DNA from 3 places in the Pseudomonas sp. I3-I5 genome. Region 3 is predicted to be linked to each of the others. Evidence: predicted binding sites of a transcription regulator. Region 3 holds the regulator's gene; each other region holds the start of a gene.
The links. Region 3 encodes FliA, which starts transcription of late flagellar genes. Its sites were predicted from a motif close to CTAAAGTTTNNNNNNNNNNNGCCGNTAA; they were not measured.

Region 1: the regulator FliA is predicted to act here: its motif matches at 2,845-2,872, upstream of MOP87_RS12270 (methyl-accepting chemotaxis protein).
Region 2: the regulator FliA is predicted to act here: its motif matches at 2,489-2,516, upstream of MOP87_RS03865 (methyl-accepting chemotaxis protein).

What each region holds. Positions count from the first base shown of each region.
Region 1 is NZ_CP093940.1:2,713,893-2,719,670, forward strand. Features, by position in the region: gene MOP87_RS12255 (GGDEF domain-containing protein) at 1-1,149, shown strand, start outside; gene MOP87_RS12260 (SH3 domain-containing protein) at 1,807-2,160, opposite strand; gene MOP87_RS12265 (hypothetical protein) at 2,372-2,557, shown strand; gene MOP87_RS12270 (methyl-accepting chemotaxis protein) at 2,965-4,590, shown strand; gene MOP87_RS12275 (ProQ/FinO family protein) at 4,811-5,338, shown strand; gene MOP87_RS12280 (TonB-dependent siderophore receptor) at 5,455-5,778, opposite strand, start outside.
Region 2 is NZ_CP093940.1:865,707-871,484, forward strand. Features, by position in the region: gene MOP87_RS03860 (glycosyltransferase family 1 protein) at 1-325, opposite strand, end outside; gene MOP87_RS03865 (methyl-accepting chemotaxis protein) at 491-2,365, opposite strand; gene MOP87_RS03870 (helicase HerA-like domain-containing protein) at 2,533-4,008, shown strand; gene MOP87_RS03875 (inorganic phosphate transporter) at 4,075-5,547, opposite strand.
Region 3 is NZ_CP093940.1:3,124,845-3,130,622, reverse strand. Features, by position in the region: gene flhF (flagellar biosynthesis protein FlhF) at 1-434, shown strand, start outside; gene fleN (flagellar synthesis regulator FleN) at 528-1,361, shown strand; gene fliA (RNA polymerase sigma factor FliA) at 1,358-2,098, shown strand; gene MOP87_RS13860 (chemotaxis response regulator CheY) at 2,204-2,578, shown strand; gene MOP87_RS13855 (protein phosphatase CheZ) at 2,599-3,387, shown strand; gene MOP87_RS13850 (chemotaxis protein CheA) at 3,400-5,631, shown strand; gene MOP87_RS13845 (chemotaxis response regulator protein-glutamate methylesterase) at 5,679-5,778, shown strand, end outside.

The DNA.
Region 1 (5,778 bases), 410 kb from region 3:
CTGTGCAACATGGGCGTCGTGGTCACCGTTTGGCAATTGCTATCGCGCTTGCCGCGCCTGCATCGGCGCATGCGCACGCCCCACGGGGTGCTGAGTGTGTTTGGCGCATGTGCAGCCGGGGCCTCGGTGGCTGCGAGCCTGGCCTCGGTGATGGCTGCCCCCTGGTTCGAACAGTCCCTGCGCAGCACGTGGCTGGCGTGGTTCAGCGAGCAGTTTTCCACCGCAGTACTGGTGCTGCCGGTGATGCTCACCGCACCGGCCGCGCGTACCTTGCTGCGTGGTGGGAGCCAAAGGATTCGCCTTGCGCCCCTGATGGTCATGCTGGTGTCGCTGGCGTTCAGCATCGCGTTCGGCGGCCCCGGCGCCATCGCGTTTCCGATCGCAGCCCTTTTGTGGTGTGCTTGGACGTACTCGCCCTTCCTGGTTTCGTTGTTGACGCTGACAGCCGGTAGCACGTTGATCGTTGCCGTTGCCCAGAGCCTCATGCACTTCAGCGTGCCGCAGAGCGAGTCGGGTGTAACGGCGCTGATGTCGGCGCGCCTGGGCATCGCCATGCTGGTACTGGGGCCGCTGGTAGTGGCCTGCGTGACCCAGGCCAATCGCAGCCTGCTTGCGCGTTTGGCGCACCAGGCCACCACCGACCACCTTACGGGCACTTTGAGCCGCAGCGCTTTTACTCGACGTGCAAACGCGCTGCTGGAGAGTCGTCAGCATCAGCAATTCCTGCCACTGACGCTGATGATGCTGGATATCGATCACTTCAAGTCCATCAACGATGCCCACGGGCACGCCGTTGGCGACCAGGTGCTGCGCCAGTTCGCCGATGCGTTGCAGGAACAGTTGCACAGCGGCGAAGTATTCGCGCGCATGGGTGGCGAGGAGTTCGTGATCATCGTGCCAGGGCTTGCACCGGACAGGGCGCAATTTACGGCCGAGCGCCTGCGCCGTGCCGTTCAGGACCTTCAGGTGGAGCAAGCCGGCCAGCGCTTGCAGATCACCGTCAGTATCGGTCTGGCAGGCTGCGACGAAGGCATGCCGACGCCAGACCTGACCACACTACTGGCCAGCGCCGACAAGGCGCTTTACCTGGCCAAGGCGAAGGGACGCAATCGCGTGGAGCAAGCTGAGCCGCAGCGTCGAGCCATCTGAGGCTTCTGCTGCGCGCTCACTGAAGTCAAGCAGCTTCACCCGGCAACTCGAGATCATCGCCGGTCCATCAAGCCAGTTGATAAGGCGGTTTGGGCAAAGAGAATGTGTGACGGCTCCGCTCGATTAGGCAGTCCAAAAGCCAGACGAAATGTTGCTCAATTTCTGCTCAATTTAACGGAGCCCGCCGGGGGCTTGGGTTACAGCACGTTATCCACAGACCTACCCACTTTTTCTGTGGACAGATTTCCCAGCCTGGAGAACGACTTATCCCACTTCGACCATTGAACAGATGCGCCGGACAGATCGGCGGCTGTGCTAACGCCGAGCCTGAAGACTGACTGGGGATAGCGCTGGAATGCGGCGCAAACGACAAGCCCGCCTGGGCACTGGAAACCCGGCGGGCTGAAAAGGGAAATGGTCATGCGATCAACTGGGAGGAATGGTCCCCAGCAGCCCGATCATGATGGTCAACAGCAGGAAACCACCCAGGAACAGCGCCAGCTTGCTCATTGAAACCTCGACAGTGTGATACGGAATGACGTTATTTTCCGTTCTTCACTGATATGGTTACAGATTCAGGTTTGTAGAAAAAAAGCAGATCAGATCAGGAATGGGCGCCCCACGTAGCCGTCCACCGTAGCGCGGGGTCGTTTACCTTCACATCAGTTGCTGGAGCTTGCCGACAGGTAACCACCCCAGCTCCCCATCACCATGACGACGACACCATAGCCAGCCGTTGAGCAGGCGCAACCGCTCAACCAACTGGCCTGGTTCCACATCCAGCTCGTGGGCGCAATAGTGATCCAACGCCCTACCCTGATTGAAGTCCAGGCGCTCGATAAGCTGCTCCGGCACCCAGCCTGGCTCCTGGCCCGTGCAACTGCACAGGTACCAGTCCTGCATGCCCGGCTCACTCTCAAAACGCGGCCCCACTTCCAGCAGCGTGCCTTGAGCGAAACGCAGAGGGCGTCGGTAGGCACTGCGATGCCGCTCGATCACGATGAAATGCACAGGCCTCTCCTTGGCCGGAAACCTTCGAGCCTAGCAGAAGCTGCAGAAGTTGCTGCCTCGCAGCCTCTTTGTAGGAATATGTATCCCGCGATGTAGGAGGTTTCCTTAGACTTCGTTCTCGCTGTATGAAAGATCAGTTTATGAGGTGGAACTGACCTGTTACGGTCAGCCTTTCCTACAACAGCAAGGACGCTATCGTTAAGAGAACTCTATGGACGACTACAATGAGCCGGCGTTGAGACTTCAAAAAACCCTGTTGAACCTGCGCCGCGAGCGAGACAAGCTCAAAGGCGAAGGCAAGTACGATGAGGCCAGCGCATTGGCGGTATCGATAGCGCGAATCGAAACCACGCTGGCACAACTGCCGGCGGCGTTTAAGCCTGACACACTGCAATAGCCCCAGCGGCCTCGGCCCTTACGAGGGGCGGGGCTGCCTGTTTCCAAGGCTCACAGCTGACATTCGATACTCGCGCGCCTTCAAACAGGCGTATGTTGACGAACGATTCAAAGACCTGCGGCCGATCCAATCAGCATTTTCTTGATCCAGATCAATACGAAATAAATTGTTACCTAAATAACCCTGCACAATGACCATAAGAACAGGCTCGCGGTGTGCTGAAAACCACGGCAATTGAGCGATCCAACGGCGAACTACGCCGTTCGTAAACTGCTTATGTTTATTCTTAAAGTTTATTGCTCAAGGTGCCGATAGCTGTTTCAACGAGAGGGCTGCAGCCTTATTACCACGGTCACCCTGCTGGACTTGCTTAGCCTAGCAAGCATTGCTACACCAAGGAGCTACACATGTATTTTCGGAACTTGAAAATTGGCACACGCGCGGCTGTCATCTTTACGCTGGTCGCCCTCCTCGTACTGATCCTGGGGCTGGCATCGTTGTACCGCATGCACACGATGGACAAGGCCACTGACGAAGTGCGCACCGAATGGTTACCGTCAATCATGCTGCTGGACGAGGTCAGCATGAACCTGGGCCGCGCCCGAGCACTGACCTTGCGCAGCGTTCTGGAAGAAAGCCCCAGCGCCAGGGCCGCGACACTGGACAAGATCGCGGACATCTCCAAGCACTACCAGGAACAAATCAAAACGTACAAGGCAACAGCGACAGAAGAACGAGACCGGGCCCTGTACGACGCATTTCTGGCCAGAAGCGAGACCTACCATAGGTTGCAGGACGCAATTCTTGACGCTGTACGCAGGAACGACATTGCAGAAGCGACCCGCCTGGTCAACGGTGAACTGGCCAACTACGCCGACGCAATGATGAAGTCGCTGATCGAGCTGACCCAGTACAATTCCAACGGCGCAACCAACGCCTCCCAGATCAGTACGGACGCCTATGATCAGTCCTTCTCGATTATCACGGCGACTATCGTGGGCATCATCGTACTGATGATTGCGCTGGCCATCATGCTGACCCGCAGTATCGTGCGGCCTTTGAGCGAAGCGGTGGCCGTTGCCGAGCGGGTGGCCTCGGGTGAGCTCAACCAGGTCATCACGGTGACGGGTAGTGACGAACCCGCGCTGTTGCTGCACGCCTTGTCCAGAATGAAAGACAGCTTGCGCGAGACGATTGCCGGCATCGCAGCCGCCTCCGACCAGCTCGCCTCGGCATCCGAAGAGCTGTTCACGGTCACCGAAGACACCAGCCGCGGCCTGCATCAGCAAAGCGCCGAAATCGACCAAGCCGCCACGGCCGTGAACCAAATGACCGCAGCGGTTGAGGAAGTGGCCAGCAATGCCGTCAACACCGCCGATGCCTCCAAAGGTGCAGACCAGACCACCCGTGAGGGCCAGCAGCGGGTCAATGATGCGCTGCAATCCATTGGTCAGCTCGTCGGCGATGTCACGACCACTTCCCAGGAAATCGAACAGCTGGCCACCAGCGCCAACGAGATCAGCCGGGTACTGGATGTCATCGGCTCGATCGCAGGCCAGACCAACCTGCTTGCGCTCAACGCTGCCATCGAGGCTGCGCGCGCCGGTGAAGCCGGCCGTGGTTTTGCCGTGGTCGCCGACGAAGTCAGGGCGCTGGCGCACCGAACCCAGCAATCGACAGCCGAGATCGAAGGCATGATCACAGGCATTCAGTCGGGCACCGAGTCTGCAGTCGGGGCCATGCACGCCAGCAAAGGGCGGGCGTCAGGCACCCTGGAAATCGCCCAATCCGCAGGCCAGGCACTGAACACGATTGCCGAAGCCATTTCGTCCATCAACCAACGCAACCTGGTGATCGCCAGCGCCTCCGAAGAGCAGGCCCAGGTGGCCCGCGAAGTGGATCGAAACCTGGTGAACATCAGGGACCTGGCGATGCAGACCTCGGCCGGCGCGAACCAGACCAGCGCCGCCGCCCAGGAGTTGTCACGCCTGGCTGTGGACCTGAACGCGATGGTCGCCAAGTTCAAGGTCTAGGGCTGGATGACAGAGGAGCAGCGGCCTGTCGGGAAAGCTTGCACCGTGCCCCTGGGGCAAGGATTCGCGCCATTGTGTGACGCAAATACCGCTGCCCTGGAGCAAGACCGTCGTGGGTTTCTGTAAAAAAAGCGACGATTTGTGCCTTTTGGGCTGCTCACCGGGGCTGCATCGCATATCCTTGCACCACGCAATCAACCTTGAAGCAGTGAATTGAACGATGAGCTTTGAACAACTGGCAGCGCTACGGGATCGCCTGCGGGCTGAAAAAGAGCAGCAACAGGCAAGCGCCCCAGCGCCGGCCAAGCGCAAGCCCCCGCAGAAGACCAAGCCGCGTGAACTGGACCCGGCAGTGGCCGCCATCTGGCCGCTGCAGAAGCACTTCCCGTTGGCCTTCCCTGTCAACCCTGCGCCGAAAGTGCCGCTCAAGGAGGGCATCTTCAAGGATGCCGAGCAACACCTGGAGCTGCTGGGCATTACCCGTGAGCAACTGAAGCTGGGCATTTCCACCTGGTGCCGGGGCAACCGCTACTGGACCAGCATGGTGGAAAACGCCCCGCGCCTGGACCTTAACGGTGAGCCGGCAGGCGTGGTGACCGCCGCCCAGGCGATCCATGCCAAGCGTCAGGCGGCCCAGCAGCGTAATCAGGAACGCCGCAAGCGGGCGCAAGCCAAGGCACAGACCGCTGCGCCTGCAGCACAGGGCGAGGCTGCAGACGAGCCGGCAGTGGAACAGGCCGCTGAGTAAAGGCTTGGTCTGAGCAAGCGCCCATCGCCCGTTCGCCAAGCGCGCGGGTGATGGGCGCTGCGGGCTATCACATGGCCGCCGACTGGCCGAGTGTACAGCGCAACCTGGTCATCGCCTCAGAGCCTCCAATCCAGGCTGACCATCATCGTACGTGGCTCACCGTGGTACACGCCGTTGTAGAAGCCGACGTTGTTGTAGTAATGCTCGTCGAACAGGTTCTTGACGTTGACAGAAGCAGTCAGGTGCTCATCGATCCGGTAGCGCGCCATCAGTCCAACCACCGAAAATGCTTTCTGGCCGATCTCGTCCTTGGCCGTGATGATTCGATCACCGTCGCGCCCTACCGGTCGGTTCGCCAGCCTGAAATTGTCGCTCTGCCAGTCCAGGCTTGCCCCTACGGTCAATGCTGGTGTTAGGGCATAGGTGCTGGACAAGCGCAC
Region 2 (5,778 bases), 2.3 Mb from region 3:
CCAGCTGACGGCGCGCTTCAAGCGCCGCCCAGGCGGTCAGGTACGGGTCGCCGACCTCGATCAGGTCTGGCTTTAGCGTGCGCAGCGTGTTGCACCATGGCGCCAGGCGTACCGGAAAGCGGTAGCCTTTGCCAAAGGGCAGGGGTAGTGCAGGCACATGATAGACACCGCCTTCATGCCGAGCGCTGGCGCCGGGGATCAACAGGCTGTGACGGACACCTTGTAGGGCATCCAGGCGGTGGTGTTTGGCATCAAGGTAAGTGCGTACGCCGCCGCTGGCCGGGGCGTAGAACATGGTGATGTCGGCAATGTGCACGATCTGCATCCCTCCGGGATCGTCTTTCGGGTCTGTCATCGCGCGGTAACGAAACCGGCGTTGACATGCCATGAAGTTGACCTTTCAGAAGGATAGTTTGTTCGATCAGCTTGTGCGGTTGATCGCCCGGCAGCCGAGCGCCAGGCAAAGGCGCTCGGCGGGTCGGTGCCGGCTTCAGATACGGAAGGTGCCGACCAGGTGTTTCAGACGGCTGGCCTGCTGTTCCAAATCGGAACAGGCACGCAGCGTCGCCTGCAGGTTTTCGACGCCTTCCTGATTGAGCATGTTGATTTCGTTGATATCCATATTGATGGCTTCGACCACGGCCGTCTGCTCCTCGGTGGCCGTGGCCACGGACTGGTTCATGCCATCGATTTCGCCAATGCGCACGGTGACACTGTCCAGCCGCTCACCGGCCTGGTTGGCGATCTGCACACTGTCCAGGCTATGGCGCTGGCTCTGGTCCATGGTATCGACCGACTCGCGGGCGCCCACTTGCAGCTCCTCGATCATGCCCTGGACCTGCTGCGCGGATTCCTGGGTGCGATGGGCCAGGTTACGCACTTCGTCGGCCACCACTGCGAAACCACGACCCGCTTCACCGGCACGCGCGGCCTCGATGGCGGCGTTGAGCGCCAGCAGGTTGGTCTGCTGGGAAATGCTGGTGATCACTTCGAGAATCTGGCCGATGTTGACGGTTTTACTGTTGAGCGTCTCGATGTGGGCGCTGGACGTCACGATCAAGTCGGAAAGCCGGTTCATGGCGGCGATGTTGCGATCGACCACTTGCTGGCCTTCTTCAGCCAGACGCCGTGCAGAACTTGCATGCTGAGAAGCCTGCGCCGCATTGCCGGCGATCTCCTGGGCGGCAGCGCCCAGCTCGTTGATGGCGGCCGCCACGCTGTTGGTGCGGTTGGATTGTTCGTCGGAATTGGTCATCGACGAATTGGACGCACTGATCACACGCAACGCGACTTCGTTCACCTGCTCGGTGGCCGAGGACACTTCACGGATCGAGCCGTGGATACGCTCGACGAAGCGGTTGAAGGCGTTGCCCAGGATGCCGAACTCGTCGTGATGGTGGATGCGCAGGCGCTTGGTGAGGTCGCCTTCGCCCTCGGCGATGTCCTCCATGGCCCGTGTCATGGTGTGCAGCGGCTGCATCAGCACACGGATCAGCAGCCCCAGCAGGGCGATGATGATCACCACGGCCACCACGGTGGCGATCACGGCGGAGGTGCGGAACGTGCTGAGCATCGCGAAGGCCTTGTCCTTGTCCACCGACAGGCCGATGTACCAGTTGGCCGAAGGCAAGCCGGTCACCGGTGTGAACGTCAGCAGGCGGGCATGGCCGTCACTTTGCACTTCGGTCAGCTCAGGGGTGAGCTTCGGTGTGCGCTCGGGGAACAGGTCTGACAATGATTTCATCACCAGGCCTTGATCCGGGTGGACCAGGATCTTGCCTTGGTCGTTTACCAGGAAGGCATACCCCATGCCGCCGAAGTTCAGCGAGTTGATGATTTGCGCCAGGCCGTCCAGTGCCAGGTCACCACCGACCACTCCCACCGAATCGGCCACCTTGTCGAGGATGCCGATCACCATCTTGTTGGTGGTCATGTCGATGTAGGGTTCGGTCAGCAGGGTGCCGCTGGCACTCATGCCATCCTTGTACCAGGGGCGTGTGCGGGGATCGTACCCGTCAGGCATCTTTGCATCCGGGCGCACGCTGAAGCTGCCATCGACCCTGCCCAGGTAAACGGTAAGGAAACTCGATATCAGCGCCTGCTGGCCCATCAGGGTTTCAGCATTGGCCGGTTGCTGGGCGATATTCTGCGCCAGGTTCTCGACCAGTTTGATACGTCCCTCGAACAAACTGCGGATGTTGGTCGACGTAGAGGCGCCCATCTCAGTCAGGTAGTCCTGAAGGTCCTCGCGAATCGCATTACGCTGCAGGTAGTCGTTGTAGAGGGTGAACAGGCTGAATGCGAGGATCACGATCAGTGATGCTGCCAGCAGAATCTTGTGGCTGAAACGAAGGCTTTTGTTCATGAAATCATCGGGTCCGCTAAGGTTTTGTATCAGGCGTTCGCAGCTGTAGGGCCCAGCCAGTGCAACATCCCGAAAAGTCCTTTTTCGGTTGTTCTCTCTGAGTAAGGCGAATATCACCCAGAGGTATCGGCCGAAGTAAGACAAAGCTTGAGCAGAGGATTAAAGAGATGTCGGAATCTTCATTTATCGTTGTAGGATCAAGCCCTGATGGCCAGCCCGTAGGGCAAGCGATGCGGCTTGCCAACCGGCACGGGTTGGTGGCGGGGGCCACCGGTACCGGCAAGACCGTGACCCTGCAACACTTGGCCGAGGCTTTCAGTGATGCCGGCGTGGCGGTGTTCGCGGCCGACGTCAAGGGCGACCTGTGTGGGCTAGGCGCCAAAGGCGCGCCTGAGGGCAAGGTGGCCGAGCGCATCGCAGGGATGCCTTGGTTGCACCACCAGCCACAGGCCTACCCGGTCAGCGTGTGGGACATCGCGGGCCAGTCGGGGCATCCGTTGCGTACCACGATCAGCGAAATGGGGCCTTTGCTGTTAGGCAACTTGCTTGAGCTCACCGATAGCCAACAGGCGGCGCTGTATGCCAGTTTCAAGGTGGCCGATCGCGAAGGCTTGCTGTTGCTGGACCTCAAGGACCTCAAAGCGCTGCTTGGCCACCTGAAGGACAACCCGCAGGTGCTGGGCGAAGACAGTGCGCTGGTTACCGGCGCGTCCGTGCAGGCGTTGCTGCGCCGGCTGGCCACCCTGGAGCAGCAGGGGGCAGAAGCGTTGTTTGGTGAGCCGGCATTGCAGCTCGAAGACATTCTGCGGCCCGACCCGGATGGGCGAGGGCGCATCCATTTGCTCGATGCCAGCCGCCTGGTGCATGAGGCACCCAAGGTCTACGCCACGTTTCTACTGTGGCTGCTGGCCGAACTGTTCGAGCAACTGCCCGAGCGTGGTGATGCCGAAAAACCGGTGCTGGCGCTGTTCTTCGATGAAGCGCACCTGCTGTTCAAGGACACGCCCAAGGCCTTGCAAGACCGCCTGGAGCAGGTGGTGCGGCTGATTCGCTCAAAAGGGGTCGGGGTGTATTTCGTCACCCAGTCCCCAGCCGACCTGCCCGATGCAGTCCTTGCCCAGTTGGGCCTGCGAATCCAGCATGGCTTGCGGGCGTATACGGCCAAGGAGCAGAAGGCGCTACGCGCCGTAGCCGAGGGCTTTCGCCCCAACCCTTCATTCGATGCGTTGTCCTCGCTGACCGAGTTGGGTATTGGCGAGGCCTTGGTCGGCACGCTTGAGGACAAGGGAACACCTGCCAGTGTGCAGCGGGTGCTGGTCGCCCCGCCGCAATCGCGCATCGGCCCGTTGAGTGAGGCCGAGCGCAGTGCACTGATTGCGCGATCCCCCTTGGTTGGCCGTTATGACGAACCCATAGACCGGGAGTCGGCTTACGAAAGGCTCAACCAACGCAAGGGCGAAGCGGTGGAGCCCGCGCCGCAACCCAAGGCTGATGACAGCAGTTTCGCTGAAAAGGCGAGCGAATTTCTGCAAGGCGCGGCCGGGCAGGCGATCAAGTCGGCGATGCGTCAGGCTGCCAATCAACTGGGGCGGCAGCTGGTGCGCGGGCTGATGGGCTCGTTGCTGGGCGGGAAAAAGAAGTAGCTGCGCGGTGTGAAACCATCGCCCATAAAAAAGGCGCCCGACGGCGCCTTTTTCTATGGGCTGAGGTCAGCCGATTGCCTTGGACGCCAACCAGAACAGGCCGGCGGCAAGCCCCATCGAGGCGGGCAGGGTCAGCACCCACGCCATCAGGATGGTCTTCACCGTACCGCCCTGCAGGCCGCTTTTGTTGGCGACCATGGTGCCGGCAACGCCGGAAGACAGCACATGCGTGGTTGAAACCGGCAGCGCGAACACGTTGGCCATGCCAATGGCGCAGGCCGCGGTGATCTGCGCCGACATGCCCTGGGCATAGGTCATGCCCTGTTTGCCAATCTTCTCGCCAACGGTCAACACCACGCGGCGCCAGCCAACCATGGTGCCCAGGCCCAGGGCCAGGGCAACGGCCACGATCACCCAGAACGGAGCGTACTCAGTGGTGGCGGTCAGGTCCTTGCGCAGCTTTTCCAGGTCGGACTTTTCACGCGCATCCAGGCCCGGCAACTTGCCAACCTTTTTCGCGGTGTCGTCCAGGCACAGCAGGTAACGGCGTACTTCTACACGCTTGTCCGCGTCCAGGGCCCGGTAGTCGGTCACGCCCTGCAGCGAGGACTGCAGCGCGGCGATGGTCGGCTCGGTCTGCTGGGGATTGCAGCTGAACTGTTCAGGCAGGTCACTGGCCTTGGCCTTGCCCAGCGCCAGGAATTCGCCCAGCGTGGCAGCGTTGCGCTCGTAGAACTGGCTCATGTGCAACGTGGCATCACGGGTGCGTTCAATCTGGTAGGTGGTGCTGTTCAGGTCGAGCACGAACTTGGCCGGTACGATGCCGATCAATACCAGCATGATTAGGCCAATGCCTTTCTGACCGTCATTGGAGCCGTGCACGAAGCTCACGCCCATGGCCGAAATCACCAGCACCAGACGATTCCAGAAAGGCGGGTGCTTCTTGTCGTCCAGTTTGCGGCGTTGCTCAGGCGTCTTGTGCATCTTCGACAGCGGGCGCCACCATTTCAGGCCAAGCAGGACCAGCGCGGCCACGGCAAACCCGGCGATCGGCGAAACCACCAGAGACATGGCGATATCGATGGCTTTCTGCCAATTGACGCCGTCACCCAGCGGAATGTCGTTGATGAGCGCGTTGGCCAGGCCCACGCCCAGGATCGAGCCGATCAGGGTATGCGAACTGGACGCAGGAATACCGAAGTACCAGGTGCCCAGGTTCCAGGTAATGGCTGCGGCCAGCAGCGAGAAGACCATGGCCAGGCCGTGCCCGGTGTTCACATTGATCAGCAGCTCTACCGGAAGCAGGTGCACGATGGCATAAGCCACCCCGACCCCACCCAGCAGAACGCCAAGGAAGTTGAACACGCCGGAGAAGAACACGGCCAGGTGTGGTGGCATGGCTTTGGTGTAGATGACGGTGGCTACCGCGTTGGCGGTGTCATGAAAGCCATTGATGAACTCGAAGGCGAGCACGAAGGTCAAGGCGAGCAGCAAGCTCACCAATACCCAGGCATCCAGTCCGCTGAATAAATCGATCATGAAGGTTGTCTGGCGGTCGTAGGGGGGCCGGATTATGCCAGAAAACGTTGGCAATCGATGCACCCGCGGCAGCCGCTGATCATGTCGCCCAGGTCAGAAATTGCCGTCTGCCATTGCAGGTCGGTCAACATTATCGAAGCCAAATGTGTTCAACGTCAGCGAAAAGTCAGCAAAATGCGCGGAAGGTGAGGCGGTTAATAGTTTTAAACGCTCGTATGAAATTTGTGAAAT
Region 3 (5,778 bases):
TGCTGCGCAAACGCGTGGTGCTGATCGATACGGCCGGCCTGCAAGCCAGCGACCCGGCCTTGCGCATGCAGCTCGATACCCTGGCCGGTCGCGGTATCGCTGCGAAGAATTACCTGGTCCTGGCCACCACCAGCCAGAAGCAGGTGCTGACCGCGGCCTACCACAGCTACAAGCGCTGCGGGCTGGCCGGCTGCATCCTGACCAAACTCGACGAGTCGGCAAGCCTGGGCGATGTCCTGAGCCTTGCCATCAGTTTCCGACTGCCCGTGGCCTACCTTACCGATGGGCCGCGTATCCCGGACGATCTGCACTTGCCCCGTGGGCACCAGCTGGTCACCCGCGCGGTCAATGTGCAGCAGCAGGACGAGCCCAGCGAGGAGGCCATGGCCGACATGTTCGCTGATCTCTACCACAACCCACGGCGAGCGGGTTGAAAATGAAATGTGTGCAAGGTAGCTATGCCAAGGGGTACGCAGCATTGCCCTTCGTGTGGCATGAGTCCCAGCGAGACAAGGTAAAGAACAGACATGGGTAGCATGCATCCCGTACAGGTGATCGCCGTGACCGGTGGCAAAGGTGGCGTCGGCAAGACAAATGTTTCAGTGAACCTGTCTCTGGCGTTGGCCGAGCTGGGCCGCAGGGTCATGCTGCTCGACGCCGACCTGGGCCTGGCCAATGTCGATGTGTTGCTGGGCCTTGCGCCCAAGCGCACGCTGGCCGATGTCATCGAGGGGCGTTGCGAACTGCGCGATGTGATGCTGCAGGGCCCGGGCGGTGTGCGCATCGTCCCGGCCGCTTCGGGCACCCAGAGCATGGTGCACCTTGCGCCTGCCCAGCATGCGGGTCTGATCCAGGCGTTCAGCGAAGTCGGCGACAACCTCGATGTGCTGGTGATTGATACTGCGGCCGGCATCGGCGATTCGGTGGTCAGCTTCGTGCGCGCGGCTCAGGAAGTGCTGCTGGTGGTGTGCGATGAGCCGACCTCGATCACCGATGCCTACGCGCTGATCAAGCTGCTCAACCGCGATTACGGCATGAATCGCTTCCGGGTGCTGGCCAATATGGCCCAGAGCCCTCAGGAAGGGCGCAACCTGTTTGCCAAGCTGACCAAGGTCACCGACCGCTTCCTGGATGTGGCGCTTCAGTACGTGGGCGCCGTGCCTTACGACGAATGCGTGCGCAAGGCGGTGCAGAAACAGCGTGCCGTGTACGAGGCGTTCCCGCGCTCCAAATGCGCCTTGGCCTTCAAGGCCATTGCGCAGAAGGTCGACAGCTGGCCGCTGCCTGCCAACCCCCGTGGCCACCTGGAGTTCTTCGTCGAACGCCTGGTGCAGCCGACCAGTGCAGGTTCGATGTCATGAGCGCCAGCGGCTTCAAGATGTACAGCCGCGCCTCGAAGGACGCGCAATATGAGCTGATCGAGCGCTATGCCCCGCTGGTCAAGCGCATCGCCTATCACCTGCTTGCGCGACTGCCTGCCAACGTGCAGGTCGAGGACCTGATCCAGGCGGGCATGATCGGTCTGCTCGAGGTCGCCAACAAGTATGACGCCAGCAAGGGCGCCAGCTTCGAGACCTATGCCGGCATCCGCATTCGCGGCGCCATGCTCGACGAGGTGCGCAAAGGCGACTGGGCGCCGCGTTCGGTGCACCGCAACACCCGCATGGTCAGCGACGCCATGCGCGCGGTAGAAGCCAAAACCGGCCGCGACGCTAAAGATCATGAAGTTGCTGCCGAACTCAAGTTGAGCCTCGATGATTATTACGGGATTCTCAACGACACACTGGGCAGCCGCCTGTTCAGCTTCGACGACCTGTTGCAGGACGGCGAGCACGAAGGCTTGCATGAGGACGGCGTTAGCGGCCAGGCCGAGCCTGCCCGTGGGTTGGAGGAAGAGCGGTTCCAGGTCGCGTTGACCGAGGCCATCGCCAACCTGCCGGAGCGTGAGCGCCTGGTGCTGGCGCTGTACTACGACGAGGAACTGAACCTGAAGGAGATCGGTGAGGTCTTGGGGGTCAGCGAGTCGCGGGTCAGCCAGTTGCACAGCCAATGCGCCGCGCGCCTGCGCAGCCGCCTGGGGGAATGGCGGGCCCGTTGAGCCCGCCGCCGTCGTTGCCGTTTTCCACGTTGTACCGAATCGATTGAGTGCGCGCTCGGGGCCGAGCGCGTTTGAGACTGCTTGGAGGTCTAATTGGACAAAAACATGAAAATCCTCATCGTCGACGACTTTTCGACGATGCGGCGCATCATCAAGAACCTGCTGCGTGACCTGGGCTTCACCAACACCAGCGAAGCCGATGACGGCATGACGGCGCTGCCCATGCTCGAAAATGGCCATTACGATTTTCTGGTAACTGACTGGAACATGCCGGGCATGTCCGGTATCGACCTGCTGCGCAAAGTGCGCGCCAGCGACAAGCTCAAGAGCTTGCCGGTGTTGATGGTGACCGCGGAAGCCAAGCGCGACCAGATCATCGAGGCCGCCCAGGCAGGCGTGAATGGCTATGTGGTCAAGCCGTTCACCGCCCAGGTGCTCAAAGAAAAGATCGAGAAGATCTTCGAACGCGTCAACGGCTGAGTCACGTCAGGGGGCGCGCCATGAGTTCATCACACACGTCATTGGGCGAGTTCGAATCGACCCTCAAAAAGCATGCCCAGGAGTTGGTCGAAAGCCTGGAGCGCGGACGGTTCGGCGAGGCGGTGCAACTCATTCACGAGTTGAACCAGACCCGCGATCGGGGGCTGTACCAGGAAGTGGGCAAGCTGACCCGCGAACTGCACAGCGCCATCGTCAGTTTCCAGATCGACCCGACCATACCCCAGGCCGAAGAGGTGTCGCAGATTACCGACGCCACCGAACGCCTGTCCTATGTGGTCAAGCTCACCGAAGGGGCGGCAAACCGCACCATGGACCTGGTCGAGGAAAGCACGCCTGTGCTCAACGACCTGGCCAGCGAAGCCAAAGCGCTGAGTGCCGATTGGCAGCGCTTCATGCGCCGGGAAGTGAACGCCACGGAGTTTCGCGACCTGGCCAAGCGCGTCGACGGTTTCTTGGCGCACAGCGCCGAAGGTAACCGCAAGGTGGCTGGCCATCTCAACGACATCCTGCTGGCCCAGGATTACCAGGACCTGACCGGGCAGGTGATCAAGCGCGTCACGGCGTTGGTGACCGAAGTGGAAAGCAACCTGCTGAAACTGGTGATGATGGCCAGCCAGGTCGACCGCTTTGCAGGCATCCAGCATGACCAGGATCAGTTGCGCGCAGAAAAAGATCGAGAAAAACATCCGACTCGGGGTGAAGGTCCGCAGATTCATGCCGATAAGCGTGAAGACGTCGTGTCCGGTCAGGACGATGTCGATGATCTGCTATCCAGCCTGGGTTTTTAAGGAGCACCTTTGATGAGCTTCGGCGCCGATGAAGAAATCCTTCAGGATTTCCTGGTAGAAGCCGGTGAAATACTTGAGCAATTGTCCGAGCAGCTGGTCGAGCTTGAAAGCCGCCCTGACGATGCCGACTTGCTCAATGCAATTTTTCGCGGTTTCCACACTGTAAAAGGGGGCGCCGGCTTCCTCCAGCTCAATGAGCTGGTGGAGTGCTGCCATATCGCCGAGAACGTGTTCGACGTGCTGCGCAAAGGTGAGCGCCGGGTCGATGCAGAACTGATGGATGTGGTGCTCGAAGCACTGGATGCCGTCAACGGCATGTTCGCCCAGGTGCGTGAGCGCAGCGAGGTCACACCGGCCACGCCCGAACTGCTGGCAGCCCTGGCGCGTCTGGCAGAGCCCGGCAGCGCCGAAGCGGCCCCGGCACCGGCTGTGCCCGTGCCGGTTGAACCTGCGCCCGTGCAGCAGGCTGCGCAAGCTACCGAAGCTGACATCACCGACAGCGAGTTCGAGCAACTGCTCGATTCGCTCGACGCAGTCAAAGCCCAGGCGGCGGCCGAGCAGATGCCTGCCGAGCCGGTCAGCGGCCAGGGTGACGACATCACCGATGCCGAATTCGAGTCGCTGCTCGACCAGTTGCATGGCAAGGGCCAGTTCAGTGCCGAAGTGACGGCCCAGCCGGTGGCTGCCACTGCCGAGCCGGCCAGCGATGAAATTACCGACGCCGAGTTCGAGTCGCTGCTGGATCAGTTGCATGGTAAAGGCACGTTCAAGGCCGATGCCTTGCCCGCAGCCAAGGCGGCGGCGCCTGTCGAACAAACATCTGCCATCCCTGGCGACGATATCAGTGAGCACGAGTTCGAGGCGTTGCTGGACCAGCTGCATGGCAAGGGCAAGTTCAATGGCGACGTGGCTGCCGTCGATGCACCTGCCAGTGTTCAGGCCGCAGCCCCAGCCAGGGCCGAGGCGCCGGCGGTCGCCCGTCCTGCTGGCGCGGCGGCACCGGTTGCAGCGCCCAAGCCTGCCGCGGCCCCGCGGGCGCCAGCGGCGAGTGCCGACAAGCACGCGGTCAGCGAAGCGGAAACGACCGTCAGGGTCGATACCGCGCGCCTGGACGAGATCATGAACATGGTCGGCGAACTGGTGCTGGTGCGTAACCGTCTGGTACGCCTGGGCCTGAACAGCGGCGATGAAGCCATGTCCAAGGCCGTGTCGAACCTCGACGTGGTCACCGCCGACTTGCAGACGGCGGTGATGAAGACGCGCATGCAGCCGATCAAGAAAGTGTTCGGCCGCTTCCCGCGCCTGGTACGTGACCTGGCGCGGCAGTTGAAGAAAGAGATCAACCTTGAACTGGTGGGCGAAGAAACCGACCTGGACAAGAACCTGGTCGAGGCGCTGGCCGACCCGCTGGTGCACTTGGTGCGCAACGCCGTGGACCATGGGGTGGAAATGCCCGATGAGCGCGAGGCCGCGGGCAAGGCGCGCACCGGGCGTGTCGTATTGTCTGCCGAGCAAGAAGGCGACCATATCCTGCTGTCGATCTCCGACGACGGCAAAGGCATGGACCCGAACGTACTGCGTGCCAAGGCCGTGGAAAAGGGCCTGATGGACAAGGACGCCGCCGACCGCCTGAGTGAGTCGGACTGCTACAACCTGATCTTCGCCCCGGGCTTTTCCACCAAGACCGAGATTTCCGACGTCTCCGGGCGGGGCGTGGGCATGGACGTGGTCAAGACCAAGATCTCCCAGCTCAATGGCTCGATCAACATCTACTCGGCCAAGGGGCAGGGCTCGAAGATCGTCATCAAGGTCCCGTTGACCCTGGCGATCATGCCCACCCTGATGGTGATGCTGGGCAACCAGGCGTTCGCCTTCCCGTTGGTCAACGTCAACGAGATCTTCCACCTGGACCTGTCGCGCACCAACGTGGTCGATGGCCAGGAAGTGGTGATCGTGCGGGACAAGGCGTTACCGCTGTTCTACCTCAAGCGCTGGCTGGTCCAGGGCCAGGTGCATGAAGAACAACACGAAGGTCACGTGGTGATCCTGTCGGTCGGCACCCAGCGCATCGGCTTTGTCGTCGATCAACTGGTGGGCCAGGAAGAAGTGGTAATCAAGCCTCTGGGCAAGATGTTGCAAGGCACCCCGGGGATGTCCGGGGCCACCATCACCGGCGACGGTCGCATTGCGCTGATTCTCGACGTCCCGAGCATGCTCAAGCGTTACGCCGCGCGGCGTATTTGATCTCGGTGGCGCCCCCTTGGCCGGGGGCGCCGCCTAACGGAGTGTTTATGGCAGTCAAGGTCCTGGTGGTGGATGATTCCGGTTTCTTCCGCCGCCGCGTCTCGGAAATCCTCTCGGGGGACTCGACGATCCAGGTAGTGGGCACTG